Parazoarcus communis: one gene and its partner. The protein of the gene in region 2 binds, or shares a complex with, the protein of the main gene of each other region. Links are inferred from orthologs where the notes say so. Each region holds a gene or a part of one and is shown on either strand. Other genes may lie near its edges.

What was found.
Region 1: the proteins of smc (region 2) and CEW87_RS19435 are in contact, whole or in part, in a crystal structure (PDB 3ZGX), measured with the Bacillus subtilis proteins. The link is inferred for Parazoarcus communis from one-to-one orthologs.

The regions. Positions count from the first base shown.
Region 1 is NZ_CP022188.1:4,272,168-4,286,079, reverse strand. What follows is about bases 11,134-13,912. They hold CEW87_RS19435 (segregation and condensation protein A), read left to right. Parts: upstream 11,134-11,992; coding sequence 11,993-12,832; downstream 12,833-13,912. Other genes in these bases: rluB (23S rRNA pseudouridine(2605) synthase RluB), read left to right, coding at 13,354-13,912; scpB (SMC-Scp complex subunit ScpB), read left to right, coding at 12,810-13,412; CEW87_RS19440 (tryptophan--tRNA ligase), read left to right, coding at 11,134-11,948. Outside these bases: CEW87_RS19475 (dipeptide ABC transporter ATP-binding protein), read left to right, coding at 1-1,469; ATP-dependent chaperone ClpB, read left to right, coding at 1,641-4,223; CEW87_RS19465 (EAL domain-containing protein), read right to left, coding at 4,311-7,589; CEW87_RS19460 (alpha/beta fold hydrolase), read left to right, coding at 7,658-8,533; CEW87_RS19455 (3',5'-nucleoside bisphosphate phosphatase), read left to right, coding at 8,548-9,378; CEW87_RS19450 (L-threonylcarbamoyladenylate synthase), read left to right, coding at 9,403-10,035; CEW87_RS19445 (site-2 protease family protein), read left to right, coding at 10,078-10,737; more of CEW87_RS19440, read left to right, coding at 10,746-11,133. UniProt on the Bacillus subtilis protein: Participates in chromosomal partition during cell division. May act via the formation of a condensin-like complex containing Smc and ScpB that pull DNA away from mid-cell into both cell halves.
Region 2 is NZ_CP022188.1:3,836,747-3,851,935, forward strand. Bases 8,357-12,412 are described here. They hold smc (chromosome segregation protein SMC), read right to left. Parts: upstream 12,094-12,412; coding sequence 8,557-12,093; downstream 8,357-8,556. Other genes in these bases: CEW87_RS17560 (cell division protein ZipA C-terminal FtsZ-binding domain-containing protein), read right to left, coding at 8,357-8,542; dapC (succinyldiaminopimelate transaminase), read left to right, coding at 12,231-12,412. Outside these bases: CEW87_RS17530 ([protein-PII] uridylyltransferase), read left to right, coding at 1-872; CEW87_RS17535 (TIGR00645 family protein), read right to left, coding at 940-1,449; CEW87_RS17540 (S-methyl-5'-thioinosine phosphorylase), read right to left, coding at 1,510-2,247; translational GTPase TypA, read left to right, coding at 2,399-4,216; UTP--glucose-1-phosphate uridylyltransferase GalU, read right to left, coding at 4,402-5,304; NAD-dependent DNA ligase LigA, read right to left, coding at 5,370-7,433; more of CEW87_RS17560, read right to left, coding at 7,433-8,356; more of dapC, read left to right, coding at 12,413-13,424; dapD (2,3,4,5-tetrahydropyridine-2,6-dicarboxylate N-succinyltransferase), read left to right, coding at 13,439-14,257; CEW87_RS17580 (PilT/PilU family type 4a pilus ATPase), read left to right, coding at 14,326-15,189. UniProt on the Bacillus subtilis protein: Required for chromosome condensation and partitioning.

The DNA of each region.
Region 1 (13,912 bases), 430 kb from region 2 along the record:
CCATCCAGGCTCAGGTGCTCGATCTGCTGGCGGGGCTGCAGGCAGAACGCGGCATGGCCATGCTGCTGATCACGCACGATCTCGGTGTGGTGGCGCGGATGGCCCACAGGGTAGGGGTGATGTACGCCGGCGAGCTGGTTGAGACCGGTCCGCGCCAGGCCTTTTTCAGCACGCCACTTCATCCCTATGCACGCAAGCTGTTCGCGGCGCTGCCCGACGGTGCGCGCCGCGGCACCATGCTCGATGCGCCGGTTGGAGGCGTGCCTGCGCTCGATCAGGATTTCGTCGGTTGCCGCTTCGCCGATCGCTGCCCGCAGGCGTTTGACCGCTGCGACGACGAATCGCCCGGCTGGCAGCAGATCGGCGCGCAGACCGTGCGCTGCCATCTTTACGACGGCGTCAGCGTGCCGCGCCCCCTGCACCGGGCGGAGGCCGGCGACGCTGCGCCTGCAGCGCGAATTGAGGGGGCGCCACTGATCGAGGTGCGCGACCTCGAAGTCCATTTTCCGGTGCGCAAGGGGCTGTTGCGCAGGGTCGTCGGGCAGGTGCGGGCTGTCGATGGCGTCAGCCTGGCCCTGAGTGCGGGGCACACGGTGGCGCTGGTGGGAGAGTCCGGCTGTGGCAAGACCACCGTGGGCAAGGCCATCCTGCAGTTGAACCAGAGCACGGGCGGCGCGGTTTTCTACAACGGCGAGCGCCAGACCGGCCTCTCACGCGACGCCTTGATGCCGATGCGACGCGGCGTGCAGATGGTGTTTCAGGACCCGTTCGCATCGCTCAATCCGCGCCTTCGGATCGGGGAAATCATCGAGGAGGGCATGCTCAGTCTCGGTGTGGCGGGCGATGCCGCATCACGGCGCAAGACGGTGGATGCCCTGCTGGACCGTATCGGCCTGTCACCCTCCATGCGCTGGCGCTATCCCCATGAGTTCTCCGGCGGTCAGCGCCAGCGCATTGCGATTGCGCGGGCGCTGGCCGTGTCGCCGAAAGTCATTGTCTGCGACGAGCCGACCAGTGCGCTCGACGTCTCGGTGCAGGCACAGTTGCTGAACCTGATGCGCGAACTGCAGCAGGAGCTTGGACTGGCCTATCTGTTCATCACCCACAACCTCGCTGTGGTCGAGTATCTGGCCGACGAGGTGGCGGTGATGTATCTCGGCCGCATCGTCGAGCACGGCCCGGCGGCGCGCGTACTCGGCGCACCGGCACATCCTTACACCCGTGCCCTGCTTGCGGCGGTGCCGAAGGTCAGTGCCGGTGTCGACGCCCACCAGCCGGTAATGACCGTCGCCGCCGACTTGCCCTCGCCGCTGGACCCGCCTGCAGGTTGCCATTTCCATCCACGCTGCCCGCTTGCCAGCGACATCTGTCGTGCAGCCTATCCGGCCGAGCAGAGCATGGGTGGCGGGCACAGGGTTCGTTGCCATTGGGCGGGGGCTGAGGTGCTGGCGCTGCGCAGGGCAGGGTAGGTCTGGTCGCAAGTGCGCGGGCCGGTGTCCTCGTCGTCCTGTCCGTGCACAGACGCCCCGATTCGGGTAGCGCGTTTGCTGTTTTGGCCGCAAGTTTCGCGTCAGGGGGCTTGAAGCACAAAGGATGCGCCCCACATAAGACTCAACCCGAATTCACCAAGGATGTCAGCCATGCGCTTCGACAAGCTTACGACCAAATTCCAGCAGGCCCTGAATGATGCCCAGAGCATTGCACTGGGCAACGACCAGCAGTTCATCGAGCCGCAGCATCTGTTGCTGGCCATGCTCGGCCAGGACGACGGCGGCACGGTGTCGCTGTTGCAGCGCGCCGGCGTCAACGTGCCGCCGCTCAAGGCCGCCCTGCAAAAAGCCCTGGAGCGACTGCCCAAGGTTGAAGGCCATGGCGGCGAGGTACAGGTCGGGCGCGACCTCAGCAACCTGCTCAATCTCACCGACAAGGAAGCGCAGAAGCGTGGCGACCAGTTCATCGCCAGCGAGATGTTCCTGCTCGCACTGAGCAATGACAAGGGCGAAACCGGTCGTCTGATGAAAGAGCACGGGCTTTCGCGCAAGCCGCTCGAGGCAGCGATCGAGGCCGTTCGCGGCGGGGCCAGCGTCGGCAGTCAGGACGCCGAGGGGCAGCGCGAGTCGCTGGCCAAATACTGCATGGATCTGACCGAACGTGCACGCTCGGGCAAGCTCGATCCGGTGATCGGGCGTGACGACGAAATCCGCCGTGCGATCCAGATCCTGCAGCGTCGCACCAAGAACAACCCCGTGCTGATCGGCGAGCCGGGCGTGGGCAAGACCGCCATCGTCGAGGGTCTCGCGCAGCGCATCGTAAACGGAGAAGTGCCGGAGACGCTGAAAGGCAAGAAAGTGCTCTCGCTTGACATGGCTGCGCTGCTGGCCGGTGCCAAGTACCGCGGCGAGTTCGAGGAGCGCCTGAAGGCCGTGCTCAAGGAGATCGCGCAGGAGGAGGGCCAGGTCATCCTCTTCATCGACGAGATCCACACCATGGTGGGCGCGGGCAAGGCCGAAGGTGCGATGGATGCGGGCAACATGCTCAAGCCGGCGCTGGCGCGCGGCGAGCTGCACTGCATTGGCGCCACGACGCTGGATGAGTACCGCAAGTACATCGAGAAGGATGCTGCGCTCGAGCGCCGCTTCCAGAAAGTGCAGGTCGATGAGCCGACCGTCGAGGCGACCATCGCCATCCTGCGCGGCCTGCAGGAGAAGTACGAGATCCACCATGGTGTCGATATTACCGACCCGGCCATCGTCGCCGCGGCCGAGTTGTCGCATCGCTACATTACCGACCGCTTCCTGCCGGACAAGGCCATCGACCTGATCGACGAGGCCGGCGCGCGCATCAAGATGGAAATCGACTCCAAGCCGGAGGTGATGGACAAGCTCGACCGTCGCATGATCCAGCTCAAGATCGAACGCGAGGCGGTGAAGAAGGAAAAGGACGAAGCCTCGAAGAAGCGCCTGCAACTGATCGAGGACGAGCTCGCCAAGCTGCAGCGCGAGTACAACGATCTGGACGAAGTGTGGAAGGCAGAGAAGTCGAAGGCCGCAGGGTCGGCGCACATCAAGGAAGAAATCGACCAGCTGCGTGCGCAGATGGCCGACTTCCAGCGCAAGGGCCAGCTCGACAAGGTGGCCGAGCTGCAGTACGGCAAGCTGCCGCAGCTCGAGGCCCAGCTCAAAATGGCTGAACAGGCCGGCGAGAATGCGACCCCGAACAAGCTGCTTCGCACCCAGGTGGGCGCCGAGGAAATCGCCGAGGTGGTGTCGCGCGCAACGGGCATCCCTGTGAGCAAGATGATGCAGGGCGAGCGCGAGAAGCTGCTGAAGATGGAAGAACGTCTGCACGCCCGGGTGGTGGGTCAGGACGAGGCGGTGCATCTGGTCTCGGATGCGATCCGTCGTTCCCGCGCCGGCCTGTCGGACGAGAACCGGCCCTATGGCTCCTTCCTCTTCCTCGGCCCGACCGGTGTGGGCAAGACCGAGCTGTGCAAGTCGCTGGCCGAGTTCCTTTTCGATTCCGAGGAGCATCTGGTCCGCATCGACATGAGCGAGTTCATGGAGAAGCACTCGGTGGCCCGTCTGATCGGCGCACCGCCGGGATACGTCGGCTACGAGGAGGGCGGCTATCTGACCGAACAGGTGCGGCGCAAGCCCTACAGCGTGATCCTGTTCGATGAGGTCGAGAAGGCGCATCCGGACGTGTTCAACGTGCTGCTGCAGGTGCTCGACGACGGTCGCATGACCGATGGGCAGGGGCGCACGGTGGACTTCAAGAACACGGTGATCGTGATGACGTCCAACCTTGGCAGCCAGATGATTCAGCAGATGGCGGGCAGCGACTACGGTGTGGTCAAGCTGGCGGTGATGGCCGAGGTGAAGACCTTCTTCCGCCCCGAGTTCATCAACCGGATCGACGAGGTCGTGGTGTTCCACTCGCTCGACGAGAAGAACATCGCCGGCATTGCGAAGATCCAGCTGCAGTATCTCGAGAAGCGTCTGGCGCGTCTGGAGATGAAGCTCGAGGTCAGCGATGCGGCACTGGCCGACATTGCCGCGGCAGGCTTTGATCCGGTGTTTGGCGCGCGTCCGCTCAAGCGGGCGATTCAGGAGCGGATCGAGAATCCGCTGGCCAGGGCCATTCTCGAGGGTCAGTTCGGTGCAGAGGACCGCATCCGGGCGGACATCGAGAACGGACAGATCGTGTTCTCGCGCATGCAGTAAGACGGGGCAGGGCGGACGCGCGATCGCGTCCGCCTGAACCCCATACCGAAGTGCCCGCCCGGTTTGCCGGCGCGGGCATTTTTTCGTTCAGGCCGGCTGCCGTCTGGCTTCGGTCCAGGCTTCGAAGTCTGCGATGGTGAGCGGCCTGGAGTACATGAAGCCCTGCAGTGAATGGCAGCCGCGGGCAAGCAGGTAGTCACGCTGCTCGACGGTTTCGACACCTTCGGCAACCACTTCGAGACCGAGGTCGCGCGCCAGCGACAGCGTGGCAGAGGTCACCGCGGCGTCTTCCTGGTCGCCGGGCAGGTCCTTGACGAAGGAATGGTCGATCTTCAGGCGCCGGATTGGCAGGCGCTTGAGATAGGCCAGGCAGGAGTAGCCGGTGCCGAAATCGTCCAGCGCCAGCGTCAGCCCCATGTCGCGCAACTGCAGCAGTCGTCCGGTCAGTGCCGCACCCGGCTGCATCAGCGCACTTTCGGTAATCTCGAGTTCGATCCGGTGCGGATTCGCGCCAGTGTCGGCAAGCGCGCGTTTCACCGTATCGACGAAGTCGGGCTTGAGAAACTGAAGGGCGGATATGTTGATTGCCATCCGCAGCTCGCTCATCGAGCCGTTTTGCCATTGCGCCTGCTGGCGGCAGGCCTCGCGCAGCACCCATTCGCCAAGCGGCCCGATCAGACCGGAGTCTTCCGCAATGGGGATGAACTGCAACGGCGGCACCAGGCCGAGATCGGGATGGTTCCAGCGCACCAGCGCCTCGCAACCATTGACCTGCCCACTGCGGGCTTCGATCTGCGGCTGATAGTGCAGCACCAGTTCATTGCGCTCGATACCCCGACGCAGCGCGTTCTCCAGCATGAGCCGCTCGAAAGCGCGCGCGTTCATGTCGGGCACGAAGAACTCGTAGTGGTTGCGGCCCGCGGCCTTGGCGCCGTACATCGCCGTATCCGCATGCTTGAGCAGGGTGTCTACATCCTCGCCGTCGGCCGGGTAGAGGGCGATGCCGATGCTGACCGATGTGGACAGCTCGTGATCGTCGATGTGAATCGGGGCTGCGAGCACGTCAATCAGTTTGCGCGCAACCTGTGCGGCATCGTCCGAGTGCGGCAGGCGTGGCAACAAGGCGACGAACTCGTCACCACCAAGGCGGGCAAGAATGTCCTCTTCACGCAGGCACCCGGCCAGGCGCCGCGCAACGGCCGCCAGCAGGCGATCGCCGACGGGGTGGCCGAGCGAGTCGTTGACGGTCTTGAAGTTGTCCAGATCGAGGAACAGGATGCCGAGGAGGTCCCCGTTTCGATGTGCCGAGATCAGTGCTGTTTGCGCCTGATTCATCCAGGCGCTGCGGTTCGGTAATCCGGTAAGCGGGTCGAAATGGGCGAGATACTGGATGTGGGCTTCGGCCTCGCGCTCGGCACTGACGTCCTGAACGGTGCCTCTGAGCTCGTGCAGACTGTCACCGTCCGGCGTACTTTCGATCTGAAATTGCAGCACGTGCGAAGGCGATGCGGCGAGGTTGCAATCGAGGGTGATCCGCCCAGGTTTCTCCGTCGCGCGTGCGATGGCCACCTGCAGCCGTTCGCGGTCGGATTCCGCAACACAGGCAACGAGATCGGCGAGCGTGGCAAGCGATGTGGCGTCGCAGTTCAGGACCTGATGAAGCTCGTCAGATACCTGAAGCGTTCGGCCATCACTGCCGACTTCCCAGCTACCCAGCCGTGCGATGCGCTGTGCTTCGGCGAGTGCGTCCTGCTGGGCACGCAAGCTGTCGCTTGCGGTTTTCAGCTCTTCGGTGCGCCGGTCAACCAGCCGGGCAATTCGCCGCGTGTTCCCCGTCGTGATCAGCAGAAACGCGCCCAGCATGCCGACCGCGAGCAGCCCCACGGCAACCGTGCTCCATGCAGCCCAGCTGCGCATGCCGGCGATGTACTCGGGCGTCGCACTCAGGCGCAGCTCCCAGTTGCGCGCGGCAAACAGGATGGGCAGCGCCCGGCGCACCTCCTTGCCCAGCCAGGCGTCGGTTTCGCAGCCTGGCTCGCCGGAGAGGCGGCGATTGCCGGGGCTGCCGTCGGCATCGATCAGGCACAGTTCGATACCCGTGCGTTTTGCCAGCTCTTGTGCCGTGGTTATTGAGTCGTCCATGCGGAAGGCACCGGAAACCACCCCGAGAAGTGGTCGTGGCTGAACAGCGCCCCTCGCTTTGCCAAATGCCGCGAGATAGACGACGACGCCACGCTGAACCTGCTCCTCCTGCACCAGGCGGATTGCCTCCGAGGCAACCGGCATTCCGGAGCGCCGCGAAGCGTCTATCGCTCTGGCGGTCGTCGGCAGGGACGTGGGGTCGAGGCCGAGTGCGCTCTGGTTGGCAGCCAACGGTTCGACATAGGTGATCGGAAAGTACTCCTCGGCTTCCTCTGCTGGAAACGTACGCCCTTCGGCATCACGTCCAAGAATTCGGAAGTCGCGCTGGCCCGCGTTCTGAACTGACTGTTCGAAGCGCATTCTGTCGGCATGGCGGACGACGGGATTCCACCCAAAGTTCTGTGTTCCCGGGTAGCGCTTGAGCCATGGGGTGACGAACTCGTGAAACTCGGTGCGGGTCACGTCCTCGCTGACGACCATCAGGCGCTCGATCGACTGCATCATGTCGATCTGTACTTCGAGGCGTTTGCGCACCCCGCTGGCGACGTGCTCGACATCGCGGTTGAACTGGGTCTGTACCCGCAGGGCTTCCCAGTTGCGGACATTGTGAAAGGCGAAGGCAAGCAGTGCGATGGCGATGCCGAGGGGCACGATGACGCCAAGTCTGCGCGAGCGCCAGTCTTCGGCAGGCTGAGCAAAGAGCACGAACATCACCGGCGCGGCGATGATGACGCCAACGGCGTCGCCGATCCACCAGTTCCACCAACTGAAGGCAAGGTCGTCGGCGCCAATGCTGCCCGAGGCATACAGCAGCGGTATGGCCAAAGAGGGGCTGACCAGGCTGCTTACCGGCGCAACCACGCCGAGAAAGCGCAGGATCTGCCGCGGCGACCCCAATGGATTCGGGAAGCCGATCATTCGCTGTGCCAGCCACGCGCCGAATACAGCCTGAATCACGGCGCCAAAGGGGACGAGCGCGAGCGCCCACCCGATGGACTCGGGCCCGCCGCTCTGCATCTGTGCGTACAGATTGACCAGCAGGGAGCCGAGAAAGATCGCGGGCCAGAGCCGGTAGCCGAAAATCAGCAGGCCGGTGAGTGCAATGCCTGCCGCAGGATAGAAGGGGGCTGCATAGCCGGGCGGGACGGCAAGCTGAAGCGCAAGCCAGCCGGCGAAGGTATAGGCGAAGGCGAGGGCTGCAAGCCGGGATGGGGGGGCGAACATGGCGCGAAGTATATCGAAGCGACATCGCCTGCGCGCGACGAGAGGGCGTCATTTGCTATCATCGCAGCATGAAATCAAGCCGAAGCCGTTTCCTCGAAGTCCGGGGTGTGCGCTACCACGTTCGAGAGTGGGGGCGGGAAGGTGCGCCTCGTCTCTTTCTGCTTCACGGATGGATGGATGTGTCCGCGTCATTCCAGTTTGTTGTCGATGAGCTCGAGGGCGACTGGCATGTCATTGCGCCCGACTGGCGCGGATTCGGCCTCAGTGAGTGGTGTGGCGACGCCTACTGGTTTCCGGACTACTTTGCCGACCTGGACTCGATTCTCGAGCAGTTGCAGCCCAGCGGCGAGGTGCGTCTTGCCGGTCACAGCCTCGGCGGCAACGTGGCGCTGATGTACGCCGGCATCCGGCCGTCAAGGGTTGCCCGCGTGGTGGTCCTGGACGGCTTCGGTCTGGTCGACCGCTCGCCCGAAGAGGCGCCTGGCCGCTACGAAAAATGGCTGCACGACCTTCGCTCGCCGGCCCAGTTCAGGCCCTATGCCGATTTTGATACCCTGGCGGCACGTCTGTGCCGGGATAATCCGCGCCTGAGCGCCGAGCGGGCCATCTGGCTGGCGCGTCACCTGGGTGAGGACGACGGGCAGGGAGGCGTCAGGCTGGCGGGCGATCCCGCGCACCGACGGGTAAATCCGGTGCTTTACCGTCGAGCCGAGTCCGAAGCCTGCTGGCGGCGCGTGTCGGCCCCGGTATTGTGGGTGGAGCCGGATGATCAGAGCCTGCGGCAACGGATCGGGGTGAACGACGAGTCATACGAGAGTGCCAAAGCGTGTCTGCGGGATGTCCGGGTATCGACGATCAAGGATGCGGGGCATAACCTGCACCACGATCAGCCGCAGCAGGTGGCCGGGATCATTGAAGCCTTTCTGCGGTCTGAACACGCATGACCGGAGACATTTCAATGAACGCAGACCTGCATTGCCATTCCACGGTGTCCGATGGCTGGCTCGAACCCGAGGCGGTCGTGCGCCGCGCGGCAGCCAACGGTGTCGAACTGCTCGCGCTGACCGATCACGACGAGCTCGGCGGACTCGACGAGGCGGCCCGGGTGGCGCGGGAACTGGGGCTGCGCTTCGTCAATGGTGTCGAGATCTCGGTGTCTTTCGCGGGAGAAACCATTCACATCGTCGGCCTCGGCTTCGATCACCGTCACCCGGCACTGATCGAGGGCCTGAAGCAGGTGCGTAGCGGCCGCGATGCCCGCGCAAAACGGATCTCCGAGGCGCTCGAGAAGGTCGGTATTCGGGACGCGCTGGGCGGGGCGAGGCAGTTTGCGCGTAATCCCGAACTCGTCAGCCGCGCGCATTTCGCGCGTTTCCTGGTGGCAAGTGGTGTCATGCCCGACGTCAAGACTGTTTTCGAGCATTACCTCGTGCGCGGCAAGCCGGGTTTCGTCGAGCATGAGTGGGCCAGTCTCGAAGAGGCTGTAGGCTGGATTCGCGAGGCGGGCGGCATTGCCGTCATCGCACATCCGGCACGCTATCGCCTGTCGACGGCGGCCCTCGAAGAGCTGTTCGATCGGTTCGGCGCCGCGGGGGGCGAGGCGGTCGAAGTCGTCTCCGGTGCGCATTCCGAAGACGAAATGCGTCGTTTTGCAAGCATCGCAAGGCGGCGTAACCTGCTGGCCTCCCGCGCCTCCGACTTTCATGGCGAGGGCGAGAGCCCGGTCGACCTCGGCCGGTGCAATCCGCTTCCACCAGACCTGACGCCCGTATGGTCGCGCCTGGGTTGAACGACTGAAAAACAAGAAAGGCATATGGCTCAATTTTTCTCGCTCCATCCGGAGCAACCGCAGGCCCGCCTGATCCGTCAGGCCGCCGAAATCATTCGCGGCGGAGGGCTCGTCGCTTTTCCGACCGATTCGGCGTACGCGCTCGGCGGGCTGACGGGCGACGCATCGCTGCTCGAGCGTATCCGCCGCATCCGTGGTGTGGACGATCGTCATCACTTCACCCTGCTGTGTCGCGACCTGTCCGAGATCTCGACCTACGCCAGGGTGGACAACACCCAGTACCGCCTGCTCAAGGCGACGACACCCGGTCCGTACACCTTCATTCTCGAGGGTACGCGCGAGCTGCCCCGGCGCCTGCTGCACCCGAAGCGCAAGACGATCGGCCTGAGGGTTCCCGAGCATGCCGTCGTCTCGGCGCTGCTTGCCGAGCTGGACGAGCCGATGCTGTCCTCTACGCTCCTGCTGCCGGACGAAGATCTGCCCCTGACCGATCCCGAGGAGATTCGCGATCGTCTGGAAAAGCAGGTTGATCTCGTCATCGAGGCGGGCTTCTGCGGCCCCGAAGCAACCACGGTGATCGACCTCACCGGCGGCGGGCCGACCCTGGTGCGCGCCGGTCGGGGTGATCTGGCCCCATTCGGGATTGAGGAGGACTAGGGCCGGCTCTGCTAGAATGCGCTGCTTTGTGCCCCCGCTTTCATGGAATCGCTGATCTCTAATCTGGCCATCTGGGCCTTGCCGGTGTTGCTCGCCATTACGCTGCACGAAGCGGCTCATGGCTATGTGGCCCGATATTTCGGCGATCCAACGGCAGATCGGGCCGGGCGCATCACGCTGAATCCGCTGCGCCATATCGATCCGGTCGGTACCCTGCTGGTGCCCGCCGGCATACTCGGTCTGAGCGTGCTGTTCGGTGGAGGCGGTATTCTTTTTGGCTGGGCCAAGCCGGTGCCGGTCGACTTCGGTCGCTTGCGGCGCCCCAAGGCGGACATGCTGTGGGTTGCCGCGGCAGGGCCAGGTGCCAACCTGTTGATGGCCATCGGCTGGGCGCTGCTGTTCAAGCTTGCGATCAGCTCACCGCAGGGCGCTTTCACCATTCCGATGATGAAGATGGCGGATGCCGGCATGCAGATCAACGGTGTGCTGATGTTGCTCAATCTGCTGCCGATTCCGCCGCTTGACGGAGGGCGCATCGCCGTCAGCCTGTTGCCCGGTCGCCTCGCCTGGCACTTTTCACGGATCGAGCCCTTCGGCTTTCCAATTCTCTTGCTGTTGCTGTTTAGCGGTTTGCTGGGGGCCATTCTGGGACCCATGCTCGCCATGTTCCGCTTCTTTCTTGCCTTGATTTTCGGAAACTAAGACCCGCCATGTACGCTGAACGCGTTCTCTCCGGCATGCGCCCCACCGGGCGTCTGCACCTCGGTCATTACCACGGTGTGCTCAAGAACTGGGTCAAGCTGCAGGAGGAGCATCCTTGCCTGTTCTTCGCAGCTGACTGGCATGCACTGACCACCGCCTACGACACGCCGGAGGTGATCGAAGACCATGTGTGGGAGATGCTGATCGACTGGCTCGCAGCCGGTGTCGATCCCTCGCAGGCAACCCTTTTCATCCAGTCGCGCGTGCCCGAGCATGCGGAACTGCATCTGCTGCTGTCGATGATGTGTCCGCTGGGCTGGCTCGAGCGTGTGCCGAGCTACAAGGATCAGCAGGACAGGCTCGGTGGCAAGGATCTCGGGACCTACGGATTTCTCGGCTATCCGCTGCTGCAGGCGGCAGACATTCTGATCTATCGCGCCGATACCGTGCCGGTGGGTGAGGACCAGGTGCCGCATGTGGAGATGACGCGCGAAGTGGCACGGCGCTTCAACCATCTTTACGGTCGTGAGCCCGGGTTTGAGGACAAGGCCAGGGATGCGGTGCGCAAGCTCGGCTCCCGTCGTGCGCGCATGTATGCAGAACTGCGCGTCCGCTTCCAGCAGGACGGGGAAGAGGATGCGCTCGAGCAGGCCAAGGCCTTGCTCGAGGAAACACAGAACCTGAGTCTCGGTGATCGGGAGCGCCTCTACGGTTACCTCGAGGGTAACGGCAAGATGATTCTGGTCGAGCCGGATTCCCTGCTGACCGAGGCGCCGCGCATACCGGGGCTCGATGGGCAGAAGATGTCAAAGTCCCACAACAACACGATTTTCCTGCGCGAAGACGACGACAGCGTGGCGCGCAAGATACGCACCATGCAGACCGATCCTGCCCGCGCGCGGCGCACCGATCCGGGCGATCCGGACAAATGCCCGGTGTGGCAGTTTCATGTCGTCTATTCCGACGAGTCGACCCGGGAGTGGGCACAGAATGGCTGCCGTAGCGCGGGTATCGGCTGCATCGAGTGCAAGCAGCCGGTTGTCGATGCGGTGATCAAGGAGCAGGCCGGCCTGCGTGAGCGTGCGCGCCCTTATATCGAGGATCCGTCGCTTGTGCGCAACATCCTTGCCGATGGCTGCGAGCGCGCGCGCAAGCTTGCCCAGGAAACGATGCGGGATGTGCGCGAAGCAATGGGCTTGAGCTACGGGTGAGCGGATCGTGGTGAGTTTCGACGTCGGGATTCGCATGCCTCGCAATGACTGAAGCGACGCTGCCGCTGCCACTGGTCCCGATCGAAACGGTCGAGGATGTGGCGACAATCGCACGTCTTTACGGCGAGCCCATGCTCGAAATGCCGAAAGACCTGTATATTCCGCCCGACGCACTGCAGATCATCCTCGATGCGTTCGAGGGGCCGCTCGATTTGCTGCTCTACCTGATCCGCAAGGCCAACCTCAACGTTCTCGACATTCCGATGGCGCCGTTGACGGTTCAGTATCTGACGTACGTCGAAGCGATGCGTGCCAGCAACCTGGATCTGGCTGCAGACTATCTCCTGATGGCGGCGATGCTGCTTGAGATCAAGTCGCGCATGCTGTTGCCGCGTCCGCCGCGGGACGATGCCGAGGAAGAGGATCCGCGCGCCGAGCTTGTACGCAGGCTGCTCGAATACGAACAGACCAAGCTTGCTGCGGCGCGCCTCGATGCCATGCCGCGGGTCGAGCGTGATTTCGAGTGGGTGAGCGTGTTCGTTGCCGAGAAGGTGGTCGAGCGTCTGCCCGAGGTCAGTCTGCACGATCTGCAGCTGTCCTGGTTGCGCATCATGAAGAAGGCTCGCCTGACCCAGAATCACCGGGTGGGTCGCGAGCAGCTCTCTGTTCGCGAGCACATGACGTCTATTCTGCGCAAGCTGGGTGGCGGTGCTTTCGTGGTATTCGATACGCTGTTCGAGCCAGAGCTGGGTGCGGCCGGGCTGGTGGTGAGCTTTTTGGCGGTGCTCGAACTGGTCAAGGAACGACTGGTCGATGTAACGCAGAACGAGGCCTTTGCGCCGATATACGTGAAACTGGCTGATGGATCGCGTGACAACGCCTGAACTGTGCAAACGCATTATCGAAACGGCACTGCTGGCAACGCCCGCGCCGTTGACGGTGAGCGTACTGCGGGGGTTGTTCGACGAAGACCCGGGGCCGGATCTGGTGCGGCGCCTGCTCGACGAGCTGCGTAACGACTGGGATGCGTCGGAGCGCGGGGTTGAGCTGGTGCAACTGGCAGGTGGCTGGCGTTTTCAGACACGGCCTGCCTTCCAGGTTTACCTGGATCGCCTGAAGGAGGAAAAACCGCCGCGTTATTCGCGTGCGGTCATGGAAACATTGGCAATCATTGCCTATCGCCAGCCGGTAACCCGTGGCGACATCGAGGATATTCGCGGTGTCACGGTCTCCCCTGGCGTACTGAAAACCCTGGAATCGCGAGGATGGATCGACGTTGTCGGTCATCGCGACACGCCCGGCAGGCCGGCGTTGTTCGCGACCACGCGACGTTTCCTGGATGATATGGGTCTGCGCAGCCTCACCGAGCTGCCGGCTCTCACTGAAATCGAAAGGATCATGGATCTTGTCGACACCACGCAAATCCAATCGGCCGCTGCGGCCGCCGACCAAGAAACCGACTGAGCAGGGGCGGCATCAGCCTCGTCAGGGTGGGCGCCGCGAAGCGTCCGACGAATTTGTTGACGAGGACCGTCGTCCCGCAATGCGCCCGGACGCGCACAAGTCTGCGCTGGGTACGCCCGAAGGCATGACGCTCGAAGGGCCGGGGCGGGAGCGTCGGCGGGGTCCCGCCCAGGGTGGGCCGGCGACCTTCACCGAGCCCGAGCGTCTGCAAAAGGTGCTGGCTCAGGCCGGCGTGGCCTCGCGCCGCGAGATCGAAGAGCTCGTGGTTGCCGGCCGTATTTCGGTCAACGGCCTGCCTGCTGCGCTGGGGCAGAAGATCGGGCCGGGCGATCGCGTCAAGCTCAATGGCAAGCTGATTCCGCTGCGCTTTGTGCAGCGTACGCCGCGGGTGCTGATCTATCACAAGCCCGAGGGCGAGATCGTTTCGCGCGATGATCCGGAAGGTCGCCCGACCGTGTTCGAGCGTCTGCCCGTCTTGCGCAAGGGGCGCTGGCTCGCAG
Region 2 (15,189 bases):
CGCACGCAGACATCCGGGGCACCAGCCCCAAGGTATGGAACGGCTGGAAGGGCAAACTCCTGGAAGACCTCTTCTTTGCCACCCAGCGCCTGCTGCGTGGCGCGACGCCGCAGCAAGCCCTGGGACTTGACGACCGCCAGGAGAATGCGAGCCACCTGCTGCGCTACCACGGCCTGCGCCAAGGCGTGGAAGATGCACTGTGGGCACAACTGGATGCGGTGTACTTCATGCGCCATTCGCCCGAAGAAATTGCCTGGCACACCAGGGTGCTCTACTTCCGTCCCAGCTCGGCAGAACCCGTCGTAAAGGCACGCGTTTCAGACGAAGAGGACGGTGTCCAGGTCATGGTCTTCGCCCGCGACCAGAAGGATCTCTTCGTTCGCCTTACCGGCTTTTTCGGCCGGCTCGGCTTCACCATTCTTGACGCCAAGGTGCATACGACCCGTCACGGTTATGCACTGGACAGCTTCATGCTGCAGGACAGCGGTCGTAGTGCGAGCTATCGCGACATCGTCGCCCTCATCGAGCACGAACTCAGCATCCTGCTGGTGAACCACGACGAGCCGCAGCGCCCTGCAAGCGGACGCGTGTCGCGCCAGGTCAGACACTTTCCGGTCACCCCCAAGGTCAGCCTTCGCGCCGACGAGGCCGGGCGCCACCACATCCTGTCGCTCACCGCATCGGATCGTCCCGGCCTGCTGTACGACGTCGCGGAGATTCTGGCAAAGCACGGGATCAGCGTCGAAACCGCAAAGATTGCAACGCTTGGCGAACGCGTCGAAGACACCTTCCTTCTTACCGGAGGGGGTCTGTCTCAGGACGCCCGAGTCTTGCGGATCGAACAGGAACTCATCGACAGACTGCAGGTGTAAACGCAATCGGGGCGGCTCTTGCGAGCCGCCCCGATTGCCTGCGGACGTTGGTATTCCGGGTGACCGTTCAGTGCCCCTTGCTGCCGTGCAGGCGATCCATCAGCGCGTACAGCACACCCGAAAACAGGAAGGTGATGTGGATGCCGACCATCCATCCAAGCTCGCGGTCACTCAGATTCTGGACGTTCATGAAGGCCTTGAGCAACTCGATTCCGGAAATGGCAACGATCGAGCCGATGAGCTTGATCTTGAGATCGGAGAAACCGATGTGCCCCATCCAGTCCGGACGGTCTCGATGGCTGTGCAGGTCGTCCATCTTGGAGACGAAGTTCTCGTAACCGCTGAACATGATGATGATCAGCAGATTCATGATCAGTGCGATGTCCACCAGCGACAGCACCCCGATGATCAAATCGCCACCCGTGGCCGTCATGATGCTGCCGAAGATCCCAAACACTTCCTTGGTGAACTTGATCAGCAATACAACCATGGCCAGCACCAGCCCGAAGTAGACCGGTGCCATCAGCCAGCGACTGGAAAACAGCAGATGCTCGAAAGCGTTTTCGATTCGTTTCATGGGTTTCCGCAACGCGAATTGAACAGCGATGGATTGTAGCAGCGCAGCATTACACCGCGCTCAGTCCTTGCAGATATGCTCCAGCAGATTGTGCACCCGCACCATCGCAGCCTGCAGAACGACTTCGATATCGTCGAAATGAATGCCCTGCTCGCTCGACGAACGCCCTGCAGCACAGTTCACCACGACGTTGATCGCCGCATACGGCACGTCGAGCTCACGCGCGAGCGCTGCCTCCGGCATGCCCGTCATGCCGACCAGGTCGGCGCCGTCACGCTCAAGCCGATTGATCTCGGCTGCGGTCTCGAGCCGCGGCCCCTGGGTGGTCGCATAGACCCCGCCATCAAATACGGCCTCACCGGCTGAGGCGGCGGCTGCCAGCAGGCGCTGACGCAAGGCCTCGTCATAGGGACGCGTGAAATCAATGTGGCGAACGGGCTTGTCGACGCTGTCGAAATACGTGCTCTTGCGGCCCCATGTGTAATCGATGACCTGATCCGGAATGACCAGCGCGCCGGGCGCGTAATCGTCACGAATGCCGCCGACCGAAGCGACCGACACGATCGCACTGGCCTTCGCCTCCTTGAGCGCCCAGATGTTCGCCCGATAGTTAACCTGGTGCGGCGGAATCGTGTGGCCATAGCCGTGCCGCGCAAGAAACACGACAGGCGTATTGCACAGGGCGCCAAACGTCAGCGCCCCCGAGGGCTCGCCATAAGGGGTGCGAACGACTTCGCGACGGACGATCTCGAGGCTGGAAAGCTGCGTCAGACCGGTGCCGCCAATGATTGCGAGCATTAGAATTCTCCGCTGAAAAACGGCGCGAATTCTATCACGCGCCCACTTTGCCGCCCTGCACGCGACCGCAAGAGAAATGACGCTGAAGATTCATGCTGCGCCGCGATAGCACGTGTTAGAATGATCGACTTTTCAAAGACTTCCCGAGCCCATGTCCCGTTCCATCCGCAACATCGCAATTATTGCCCACGTCGACCACGGCAAGACGACCCTGGTTGACCAGCTCCTGCGCCAGTCCGGCACCTTCCGTGAGAACCAGCAGATGGGCGAGCGGATCATGGACTCGGGCGATATCGAGAAGGAACGTGGCATCACGATTCTGTCGAAGAACTGTGCCATCCAGTACGGCGACACCCACATCAACATCGTTGACACGCCGGGACACGCCGACTTCGGCGGTGAAGTCGAGCGCGTGCTGTCGATGGTCGACAGCGTGCTGCTGCTGGTCGATGCGGTCGAAGGCCCGATGCCGCAGACCCGCTTTGTGACCCGCAAGGCACTTGCCCTCGGCCTGAAGCCGATCGTCGTGGTCAACAAGATCGACCGTCCGGGCGCACGTACCGACTGGGTGATCAACCACACCTTCGACCTGTTCGACAAGCTCGGCGCAACCGACGAGCAGCTCGACTTCCCGGTCGTGTACGCCTCCGGCCTGAACGGCTTTGCCGTCATCAACGAGGAAGACGAGCGCACCGACATGCGCCCGCTGTTCGAAGCCATCCTCAAGCACGTGCCGCAACCCGAAGTGGACGCGGAAGGCCCCCTGCAAATGCAGGTGTGCTCGCTGGACTACTCGACCTACATGGGTCAGATGGGTATCGGCCGCATCAAGCGCGGTCGTATCCGCCCCAACCAGGAAGTTGTCGTGATGTACGGCGACGAGAACCGCGGCAAGGGCAAGATCAGCCAGATTCTGACCTTCAAGGGTCTCGAGCGCTCGCCGGCCGAATCTGCCGAAGCCGGCGACATCGTGATCGTGGCCGGTCTTTCGCAGGTCAACATCGGCGTCACGATCTGTGACCCCGAGAACCTCGAAGGCATGACCCCGATCGCGGTGGACGAGCCGACCCTGACCATGAACTTCATGGTCAACTCCTCGCCGCTCGCCGGCCGTGAAGGCAAGTTCGTCACCAGCCGTCAGATTCGCGAGCGCCTGGAAAAGGAACTGCTCAAGAACGTCGCTCTGCGGGTTAACTTCACCAGCGACTCCGACGTGTTCGAAGTCTCGGGCCGTGGTGAACTGCACCTGACCATCCTGCTCGAAAACATGCGTCGCGAAGGCTACGAACTGGCCGTGGGTCGCCCGCGCGTCGTGTTCAAGGAAATCGACGGCGTCAAGTGCGAGCCGTACGAGATGCTGACCGTCGACGTGGAAGAAGATCACCAGGGCGGCGTGATGGAAGAGCTCGGCCGCCGCCGTGGCGAACTGCAGGACATGCAGCCGGACGGCAAGGGTCGCGTGCGTCTCGAGTACCGCATCCCCGCTCGCGGCCTGATCGGCTTCCAGGGCGAATTCCTCACCATGACGCGTGGTACTGGCCTGGCCAGCCACGTGTTCGACGACTACGGTCCGATGGCCAGCGCCATGGCCGAGCGTCGCAACGGCGTGCTGATCTCGCAGAACGACGGCGACGCGGTTGCCTACGCGCTGTGGAACCTCCAGGATCGCGGCCGCATGTTCGTGAGCCCGGGTGAAGCACTGTACGAAGGCATGATCATCGGTATCCACACCCGCGACAACGACCTCGTCGTTAACCCGATCAAGGGCAAGCAGCTGACCAACGTGCGTTCGTCCGGTACCGACGAAGCGGTTCGCCTGATTCCGCCGATCGGTCTGTCGCTCGAGTCGGCAATCGAATTCATCGCCGACGACGAGATCGTCGAGATCACCCCGAAGAACATCCGCCTGCGTAAGCGTCACCTCAAGGAAAACGACCGCAAGCGTGCAGCCAAGAGCGACGCGGCTTAAGCCAGGCCGCTTCTGACAGCAAAACGCCCCGCCTGAGTGATCAGGCGGGGCGTTTTTCTTTTCAGGCTGCGCCTTGCGCGCAGATCGCCTGGCATTCCGGGACATTCTGCATCGCTGCAGGCACGACGCGGTCTGCCTTCGACGTTTTCCTGTCGGAATCGCGAAGGCAGACGACAGCCCGGGGCTTACTTGTCCTTCTTCTTGGCGACGCCGGTGGAAAAGCGCTCGTTGAGATAGCTCGCGAGCTCTTCGCCGATCTCGTGGTGACGCAGACCAAGCTCGATGGTCGCCTTCAGATAGCCCATCTTGGAGCCGCAATCGTATCTGACCCCCTGGAACTGGTATGACAGGACCGCCTCTTCCTTAAGCAGGGACGCGATCGCATCGGTCAGCTGATACTCGCCACCGGCACCCGGCTTCAGCGCACGAATGTGATCGAAGATACGCGGTGTCAGGATGTAGCGCCCAACCACTGCCTGCGTGGTCGGCGCATCTGCGGGCTTCGGCTTCTCGATGATGCCGGTAACGCGCTGCACGTCGCCGTTCTGATTCTCTGTGCTGACGATACCGTACTGGCGGGTTTCCTCGCGCGGCACGTTCATGGTTCCGAGCACTGAGCACCGATGGTAGTTGTAGACACCAACCATCTGCTGCATCACCGAAGAGGAGCCCGGATTGTCGAGCAGGTCATCGGCGAGGATGACCGCAAAAGCCTCATCGCTGACGACATGGCTTGCGCACAGCACCGCATGCCCAAGGCCGAGCGCTTCGGACTGGCGGATGTAGATGCAGTTGACGCCTTTAGGCACGGTCTTCTTGACGATCTCGAGCAGCTCGTTCTTGCCGCGTGCCTCGAGCTCGGTTTCCAGTTCATACGCCTTGTCGAAGTGATCCTCGATCGAGCGCTTGGTGCGGCCCGTGATGAAGATCATGTCGGTAATACCCGCCGCCACTGCCTCTTCGACCGCGTACTGGATCAGGGGCTTGTCGACGATCGGCAGCATTTCCTTCGGACTCGCCTTGGTGGCGGGCAAGAAACGGGTGCCCATGCCGGCGACGGGAAATACGGCCTTGGTGACTTTCTTCATGTATTCGACTCCTCGGTGTTGCTGTTCTGTAACGTTGAGAATGCTTGATCGTGTCCGTGGAAGACCTAGCCAGCACTGGCCAGCAACGAGAGCAGGCCGGCCTCGTCGACAATGTCGATACCCAGCGACTCCGCCTTCGCCAGCTTCGAGCCTGCATCCGCACCGGCAACCAGATAATCCGTCTTCTTTGAGACGGAACCTGTCACCTTGCCGCCCTTGGCCTCGATCAGCGCCTTTGCCTCATCGCGACTCATCGTCGGCAAGCTGCCTGTCAGTACAAAGGTCTTGCCCGCCATTGCGCCAGAAGGGACGGGTGCGGGCTCACCCTCAGCCCACTCGACCCCCGCAGCGCGCAACTGCTCGATGATTTCGCGGTTATGCGCTTCGGCAAAGAAATCGACAATGCATTTCGCGACAATCGGACCGACGTCGGGCACCTGCTGCAGGCGCGTCTCGTCAGCCGCCATCACCGCATCCAGATTGCCGAAATGCAGCGCAAGGTCGCGCGCGGTGGCCTCGCCGACGTTGCGGATGCCAAGCGCGAAGATGAATCTTCCCAGTGTTGTGTGACGGCTCTTCTCGATCGCCGCCAGAAGGTTTTGCGCAGACTTCTCGCCCATGCGTTCGAGATTGGCCAGCGCAAGAATGCCGAGGCGATAGATGTCGACCGGGGTCTTGATGATCGCGCCATCGACAAGCTGTTCGACCAGCTTGTCGCCCAGTCCCTCGATATCCATTGCACGGCGACCCGCAAAATGCAGCAGCGCCTGCTTGCGCTGTGCCGGGCAGTAGAGCCCGCCAGTACATCGTGCAACGGCCTCGTCTTCGCCCCTGACCACATGCGAGCCGCACACCGGACAGCACGGCAGGCCGTCACGCTGAGGCAGGCTCTCAAGCAGGTTGAAGCGCGGCAGATCCTGCTCACGACGCTCGGTCACCGGCGCGACGATTTCGGGAATGACATCGCCCGCACGGCGCACGATGACCCAGTCGCCGAGTCGAACATCCTTGCGATCGATCTCATCCTGATTGTGCAGGGTGGCGTTGGTCACCGTCACCCCGCCGACGAACACGGGTTCGAGCCGGGCGACGGGCGTCACCGCCCCTGTACGTCCCACCTGTACTTCGATACCACGCAAACGCGTCACGGCTTCCTGCGCCGGATACTTGTGTGCGACAGCCCAGCGCGGCTCGCGCGTCACGAAGCCAAGCTGGCGCTGCAGGGCAAGCGAATTGACCTTGTAGACGACGCCGTCGATATCGAAGGCAAGACTGTCACGCAACGCGCCGACCCGGGTGTGAAAGCCTGCCAGGCCAACACCACCTGCAACCACGTCACGATGCTTGCACACCGGAAAACCGAAAGCCTCCAATGCATCGAGCATGCCGGCATGCGTTGCCGGCATGCTCCACCCCACGGTTTCACCCAGGCCGTAGGCGAAAAACGACAGGGGGCGACGTGCTGCAATACCCGGATCGAGCTGGCGGATGCTGCCGGCTGCGGCATTGCGCGGATTGACGAAGACTTTTTCGCCCGCTGCGGATTGACGCGCATTGAGCGCTTCGAAGTCATCGCGGCGCATGTAGACCTCGCCGCGCACTTCCAGCACCGGCGGCACATCACCGCGCAAACGCAGCGGAATCGCCCTCACCGTGCGCACGTTGCTGGTGACATCCTCGCCATTCTCGCCGTCACCGCGGGTTGCAGCCTGAACCAGCACCCCATCCTCGTAGCGCAGGCTCATGGCGAGGCCGTCAAACTTGAGCTCAGTTGCGTACTCCACGTCCGGGTCGCTTTCGTCGAGACCGAGCTCTCGGCGCACCCTCGCATCGAAGGCATGCGCCCCGCTCTCTTCGGTGTCCGTCTCGGTGCGGATAGACAGCATCGGGATGCGGTGCCTGACGGCGGGAAACTGCGCCAGTGGCTTGCCGCCAACCCGCCGTGTCGGCGAGTCCGGGCTTGCAAGCTCAGGAAACGTCTTTTCGATGCCCTCCAGCTCCTGGAACAGGCAGTCGTACTCGGCATCGGGAATGGTCGGCGCGTCGAGCACATAGTAGGCGTGCTCGTGCCGGGCCAGTTCGGCGCGCAGCCAGGCTGCGCGCTCGATCGTCTTGCTGTCAGCCGGCATCATGCAGAAAACAGTCGCCTGGCCAGTGACCCGCCGGCCGGAATACGCTGCTCGGCCATGTGTTCCTGAAACTGCTGGATCTGCGCACGGATCAGGGCCGCGGCCTCCGGCCCGAAGGGCGCACGATTGTCATCGACCACGACGCCGCCAAGCGTGCTGCCGAGGTGGCCGGCAAACTGCATCATGCGTTCGAACACCGCACCACCGTTGGCCACCCTCGGCACATCGATCACCAGCGTGACGCCGTTGGTCTGAAGGCTGCGCATGCCTTCGGATGTAAACAGGGTCGGCTCGAGGTTGCACAGGGTAAACACGGTGTTCCCGTCCTCGTCGCAGGCGTGGAAACTGCCATCGCCACGCAACACCAGCCCCTCGGCTTCGGCCAGTCCGCGAATCTTGGTACCGTGGAAGGGCTGGCCATTGGCGGAAACAACGTTTATCCCGATCTGCACATCGACATCCGCGCAGAAGCGGTCGAGTTCTGTCGCGTTGCCGAGCACCTCGCTGCGTGCCGGCAGGCCGGCCGGCACTGCAAGGAACTGTTCAGCCACTCGCTGCACGCCACCCGAGAAGCGGATGTAGTCGCCTTCGCCGATCGACCCCTGACGGTCGACCAGTTGCAGGGCGACACAGAACCAGTGATAGGTCCCGGCACTGTGAGGCGTCAGCGGATGCCACAGATTCTCGCTGTCATCGAATCCAAACCAGCGCACGGCCTTGCTCAGGCCATCGAGTGCTTCCTGCTGTGCTGCCCACAGGCGAGACGCGTCGAGCGGCTCGATGGCTTCGACCCGAATGATGCAGTCGGCACGCACATCAAGGGCCTCGGGGTAATCAGGCAGCACCCGTTTGGGTGCGGGGTCGCGGTAGGGACGGGACGGCGCGGCACTTGCCGGCGCAACATCGTCCTCGGCAGGCTCGCGCCGCGCTGAGGCCCCTTCTGCACGAGGCCCCTCGCCCGGCTCCAGCAGCACGTCGCGATGGTCGGAGCGGAACGCCTCCTCGGCCTGCTTGCGGTGCTTTCGCTCCTGCCACTTGTTGTAGGCGACGATGGCGATGAAGCCTGCCACACCCGCACCGATCAACCCAATCTGAAGTTCGCTGTCCATAATTATTCCTGTTGTTACGCTGCGGCCGGTTCGGCCATCCGCAACGCCTCTTCGATATCCACTTCCACCACGCGCGACACGCCCTGCTCCTGCATGGTCACCCCGACCAGTTGCTGCGCGATCTCCATCGTGATCTTGCTATGACTGATGAAGATGAACTGCGTCTGCGATGACATGCGCTTCACCATCTGTCCATAGCGCTCGGTATTCGTATCGTCCAGTGGCGCATCAACCTCGTCAAGCATGCAGAAGGGCGCGGGATTGAGCTGGAACATCGCAAACACCAGCGCAATCGCCGTCAGCGCCTTCTCTCCGCCCGAAAGCAGGTGAATGGAGGCATTTTTCTTGCCCGGCGGCTGGGCCACGATCTGGATGCCTGCATCGAGAATCTCGTCGCCAGTCAGCACCAGCTCCGCGCGCCCGCCCCCGAACAGCTGCGGGAACAGCGTGGAGAACTGCATATTGACGGTATTGTAGGTCTCCTGCAGCTGCTCACGCGTATCGCGGTCGATGCGGCGAATGGCATCTTCCAGCGTAGCAATGGCCTGGAGGAGGTCTTCGGTTTGCGCATCCAGGTATCCCTTGCGCTCGGATGCCGCCCGCAGTTCGTCGAGTGCGGCAAGGTTTACCGCCCCAAGTTCCGCAATTTCACGTCCCAGCCGAGCCACTTCGCGCTGCAGGGTCGTTTCCTTCGGGTCCGACGCCAGCAGCGGCGCCAGCGCGGCTTCGTCCGCCCCGGCCTCGACCAGACGTTCTTCGAACTGCGCGGACGCCAGTTCTGCTGCCTGTACCGCAAGTCTGAGCTCGGAAACCCGGTTGCGCACCGGCGCGGCTTCCTGTTCGGTGCGCATGCGCAATTCCTCGACCTGGCGCAGCTTCGTCGTCATCTGCTCCAGCGCGTCACGGCACGACGCCAGGGCGGCTTCCCGGCTCGTACGCATCGCAAGCGCGGATTGCAACGCATCGGCGCTGCGCGCATCGTCGATGGCCTCGAGTTCCTGCGCCCGTGCCTTGGTTTCCCGTGCGATGCGCTCGAGCTGCTCGGTGGCGAGCTGGTCATTGCGGGTAATGTCCTCGAGTTTGCCCGCACACTCCCGCTCCGAAAAACGTGCTTCCTGAAGATCCCGGGCACAGGCCTGTTCCAGCGCGCGCAGTTCGCGCAGGCTCTGCTCGCGCTCCTGCAGTACTTCGCTCGCGGCATCGAGCCGGTTGCGCTGCAGCTCTGCAAGTTCGATTGCGCGGGCGTGCTCGAGCTCGGCACGCGCATGGTGCTCGCGCTCGGTGGCTTCCTGATGCACCAGATCGTCCAGGTCGCGTTCGAGCTGGCTGCGCCTTTCTTCGGCACGGCTCAGCGCCTGACTGAGCTTGAGCACGTCAACCTGCTCGGCATGCAGTTGCGCCTGTGCGCCCTGAAGCTCGCGGCGCAAGCCATTGATGCGCTCCTGCAGGTCGGCCGCGGCCGCCTCGGCAGCCAGAAGTGCATCGTGCGCGCCACGGGCTTCGTCTTCCAGAGCGTGCTGTTGCTCTGCAAGCTGATCGATCTCGCGCTGACGCTCCATGACGCCATGCGTGCGGCTATCGGGCACAAAATGGATCAAGGCATGACGACTCAGCACCTGACCACGCGCTCCCACCAGACAGACATCCGCGTCCAGTTGCCCGCGTCGCTGCAGCCAGTCCTCGATATGCTCGACCGCGTAACATCCGCGCAGCCAGTCTTCCAGCAGCGGACGCAGACTTTCGTCCAGCAACTGCACGCGCTCGATCAGCGGTGTGGTGCCCGCTGGCGGGGATGAGACCGCTGCGGACATCGGCACACCACCCAGCGCCAGCGCGAGCGACTCGGGCGGCAACTCGTCGAGCATCCCGCGTGCAACCTCGTCGGCGCCTCCCTGGTCGAGCGTAAGGGCCGACAAGCGTTCGCGGAGAACGGCCTCGACCGCGGCCTCCCAGCCTTCTGCCACGCGCAGACTGCGCCATAGCGGCGGCAGTTCAACGAAACCATGGCGCTTGAGCCAGTCGCCCAGCTTGCCCTGCGACTGCACCCTGGATTGCAGTTGCACCAGCGCATCGCGCCGGGCGCGCAATTCGGTCAGCCGGCGTTGAACCGTACGTTCGTGATCCAGCGCAAGCTTCAGCCCAGCCTGCGCATCCGGCAAACGGCCCTGAAGATCGATGAGCGCCCCCTGCTGTTCCTCGAGCGCGTCCTGCTGCGCCTCGACGCGCGCCTCGCGCTCCGCCAGCGCACGCGCGTCCGGCCCCTGGATCGCGCCGCGTTCGGCCTCAAGGCGGGCCCGACGCTGCTGCAGGGCGTCCAGCGCACGGGTCGCACTCGCGCGGTTTGCCTCTTCCACCCGCAATTGCTGCTCGGTCTGAGCGAGTTCGCGACGCGCAGCCGCCACGGTGCCGTCAGCCGCCTGCCGGGCGGCGTCCGCATCAGGCAATCTGTCCGCAATTTCGACATGCCGGCCTTCGGCCTGCTCGGCGCGCATCGCGGCGTTCTCGGCGAGCGCCTCCCAGCGCTCGCGTTCGCCACCCATGGTTTCGCGGCGTGCCACCCAGTGTGCCTGATCGAGTTCAAGCTGGGCCAGACTGGCCTCGAGCCGCTTGCGTGCGTCGCCAAGGTGCTGCAGTTCGGTCTCGAGGCGGGTGACCTCGGCACTGACGGCGAAGAGGTCGCTCTGCGCGAGATGCACCGCTTCGGACGCGGAAAAATGTGCTTCACGACTGGCCTCGATCGCGCTATCGAGTTCCTGAAGGCGGGCGCTGTCGGTGTCGATCCGCAGGCTGTTCTGGTTCAGTTCCGCGACCAGACGCTGGTGCTCCGATCGTGCCTCATTGCGCTTGATCAGCCACAGCAACTGCTGCTTCTCGATGTGCGAGTTGTTGAGCGCGTTATATCGCGCAGCAATTTCCGCCTGGGCCTCAAGATGCCCGATGCGTTCGCCAAGCTCGGTGCGGATGTCGTCCAGCCGGGCAAGGTTGTCACGTGCATCCGACAGACGGCCTTCGGTTTCCTTGCGCCGCTCGCGATACTTGGTGACCCCCGCGGCTTCCTCCAGAAAACCACGAATATCCTCGGGGCGCGCCTCGATGATGCGCGAGATCATGCCCTGCTCGATGATCGCGTATGCCCTCGGACCCAGCCCGGTGCCGAGAAAGACATCGATCACGTCCTTGCGCCGTACGTGAACGTTATTGATGTAGTAGCTCGAATCGCCACTGCGGTCGAGCACCCGCTTGACCGAGATCTCGGCATAGCGCGACCACTGCCCCGACGCCCGGCCCTCGCTGTTGTCGAAGACCATCTCGACGCTCGCACGCGACACCGCCTTGCGGGTGGTCGAGCCGTTGAAGATGACGTCCTGCATCGACTCCCCGCGTAGCGCAGACGCCCGCGTCTCGCCCAGCACCCAGCGCACCGCGTCGATGATGTTCGACTTGCCGCAACCGTTGGGACCGACGACCCCTACCAGGTTACCCGGCATGATCACGGTCGTCGGATCGACGAAGGTCTTGAAACCGGCAAGTTTGAGCTTGGAAAGACGCACGATGGGGCGCAGGCAGTGTGGGAAACAGGGTGATAAGACCCGGATTCGGTAATGCCGGGAAGGCGGCGCATGATAACATCTTCGGCCTTTACGACCCCTTCGGTCCGGCCTCAGAACCGGATGAAAAGTGTTCCAAAGTGAATCCGAACCTGACCCGTCTGCACTCCTACCCGTTTGAAAAACTGCGCAAGCTGTTCGAGGGTATTACGCCACCTGCCGGCCTCAAGCCCATCAGGCTCTCGATCGGCGAACCCCAGCACGCTACGCCGAACTTCATTCGTCAGGCATTGGCCGACAACCTCGACGGACTCGCGACCTACCCCACCACCCAGGGCTCGGATGCGTTGCGCGGTGCCATTGCCGGCTGGCTGCAGCGACGTTACGGCCTGCCCGCGATCGACGCGGCAAGCCAGGTACTGCCGGTTAACGGATCGCGCGAGGCGCTGTTCGCCTTCGGCCAGTGCGTAATAGACGGCAAGCGACCGGGCGCCAAAGTGCTGTGTCCGAACCCCTTCTATCAGATCTACGAGGGCGCGGCCTTCCTGGCCGGCGCTGAGCCGGTGTTTTTGAACAATGTGCCAGGCAATGGATTCGCGTCCGATTTCGACAGCATTCCGGAGGAAACCTGGCGCGACGTGCAGCTCGTATTCGTGTGTTCGCCGGGCAATCCGACCGGGCGCGTTCTCAGCCAGGAAGAATGGCAGCGCCTGTTCGAACTCTCCGACCAGCACGATTTCGTGATTGCGGCGGACGAATGTTATTCGGAAATCTATTTCGACGACGACGCACGCCCCATCGGCGCACTCGAGGCGGCCCACCGTCTGGGGCGCACCGACTTCCGCAACGTGGTGATGTTCTCCAGCCTGTCCAAGCGTTCCAACGTCCCAGGTCTGCGCTCGGGATTCGTCGCCGGCGACGCACGCATTCTCAAGGACTTTCTGCGCTACCGCACATACCACGGCTGCGCGATGAGCAATACTGTGCAGGCAACCTCGATTGCAGCCTGGAATGACGAAGCCCATGTCGCAGAAAACCGCCGCCTGTACCGCGAAAAGTTCGCCCTGATCACGCCCATGCTGTCAGCCTGCCTCGAAGTCGAATTGCCGGACGCCGGATTTTACCTGTGGGCGCGTACCCCGCTGCCCGACACCGAGTTCGCTCGTCGCCTGCAGGCTGAATATAATGTGACGGTGCTGCCCGGCAGCTACCTCGCCCGCGAGTCCGGCGGAATCAACCCCGGCGCCGGCTTCGTGCGCATTGCGCTCGTGGCCGACACCGCCGAATGTGTGGAAGCGGCGGAACGTATCGTCGCCTTCTGTCAAAAACTGTAAGAGAGCCCCCTCAAATGCAAGAACTGCAAACCATCATCGACACCGCCTTCGAAAACCGCGCCAGCCTGTCGCCCTCCTCCGCTCCGGCCGAGATCCGCAATGCCGTGGAAAGCGTGATTGCAGGCCTCGACGCCGGCACACTGCGCGTTGCCGAAAAGAAGGATGGCCAGTGGGTGGTTAACCAGTGGATCAAGAAGGCCGTTCTGATCTCCTTCCGTCTGCGTGACAACGAAGTCATGCCGGCCGGCAGCCTCAACTTCTTCGACAAGGTGCCCACCAAGTTCGGCGATTACACCCCCGAACAGTTCCGCGAAGGCGGCTTCCGCGTGGTGCCGCCTGCCGTCGCACGCAAGGGCAGCTTCATCGGCAAGAACGTGGTGCTGATGCCCTCTTACGTGAACATCGGCGCCTATGTCGATGAAGGCACCATGGTGGACACTTGGGCAACCGTCGGTTCCTGCGCCCAGATCGGCAAGAACGTGCACCTGTCGGGTGGCGTCGGGATCGGTGGCGTGCTCGAACCCATCCAGGCCGGACCGGTGATCATCGAGGACAATGTCTTCGTCGGCGCGCGCTCGGAAGTCGTCGAAGGCGTGATCATCGAAGAGAACGCCGTGCTGTCGATGGGTGTGTACATTGGCCAGAGCACCAAGATCTACGATCGCGAAACCGGCGAAGTGCATTACGGCCGTGTCCCGGCCGGCGCTGTTGTCGTGCCCGGCAGCCTGCCTTCGGCCTGCGGCAAGTACAGCCTGTACTGCGCGGTCATCGTGAAAAAAGTGGACGCACAGACCCGCGCCAAGACCGCCATCAACGATCTGCTGCGCGCCTGATCCGACGTTTCTGCCTTCAACGGGGCTTCGGCCCCGTATTTGATTGACCTGCCCGGGAGTCCGAAGCAATGATTTTCGACAAGCTTTTCCAGCTCATGGCCGAAAAACAGGCCTCGGATATCTTCATCACGGCGGGTGCTCCGATCCACATCAAGATTCAGGGTCATACCGTACCGATCAATCAGCAGGTCATGGATCCCGCCATGACCCAGAAGATGATCTACGAGATGATGACGCCGGAGCAGATCGAGCACTTCGAGCGCGACAAGGAGCTGAACCTCTCGTTTGGTCGTCGCGATGTCGGCAACTTCCGGGTCAACGTGTTTCTCCAGCGCAATTCGGTTGCCGTGGTTGTGCGCTTCATCCAGGGCGACATCCCAACCATCGAGAGCCTTGGCCTGCCTGGCTCCTTGAATGATGTCGTGATGGAAAAACGTGGTCTGGTACTCGTGGTTGGCGCCACGGGTTCCGGCAAATCGACCACGCTTGCGTCGATGATCGACCACCGCAACCGTAACCGCACCGGGCATATCCTGACGGTTGAAGACCCGATCGAGTATCTGTTCAAGCACCGCAAGTCGGTCGTCAACCAGCGCGAAGTCGGCATCGACACCCATAGCTGGCACGAAGCCCTGCGCAACGCCATGCGTCAGGCGCCCGACTGCATCCTGATCGGTGAAATTCGCGACAAGGAAACCATGCAGGCTGCGCTCGCCTATGCGCAGACCGGGCATCTGTGCCTGGCCACCCTGCACGCCAACAATGCTTATCACGCGCTGAACCGGATCTCCAACTTCTTCCCGATGGAGAACCGCTCCCTCCTTTATCTCGACCTTTCCGTTGCACTGCGCTGCATCATCTCGCAGCGCCTGGTCCGCAAACCCGACGGAAGGCGGATTCCGGCAGTTGAGACCCTGATGAACACCCGTCAT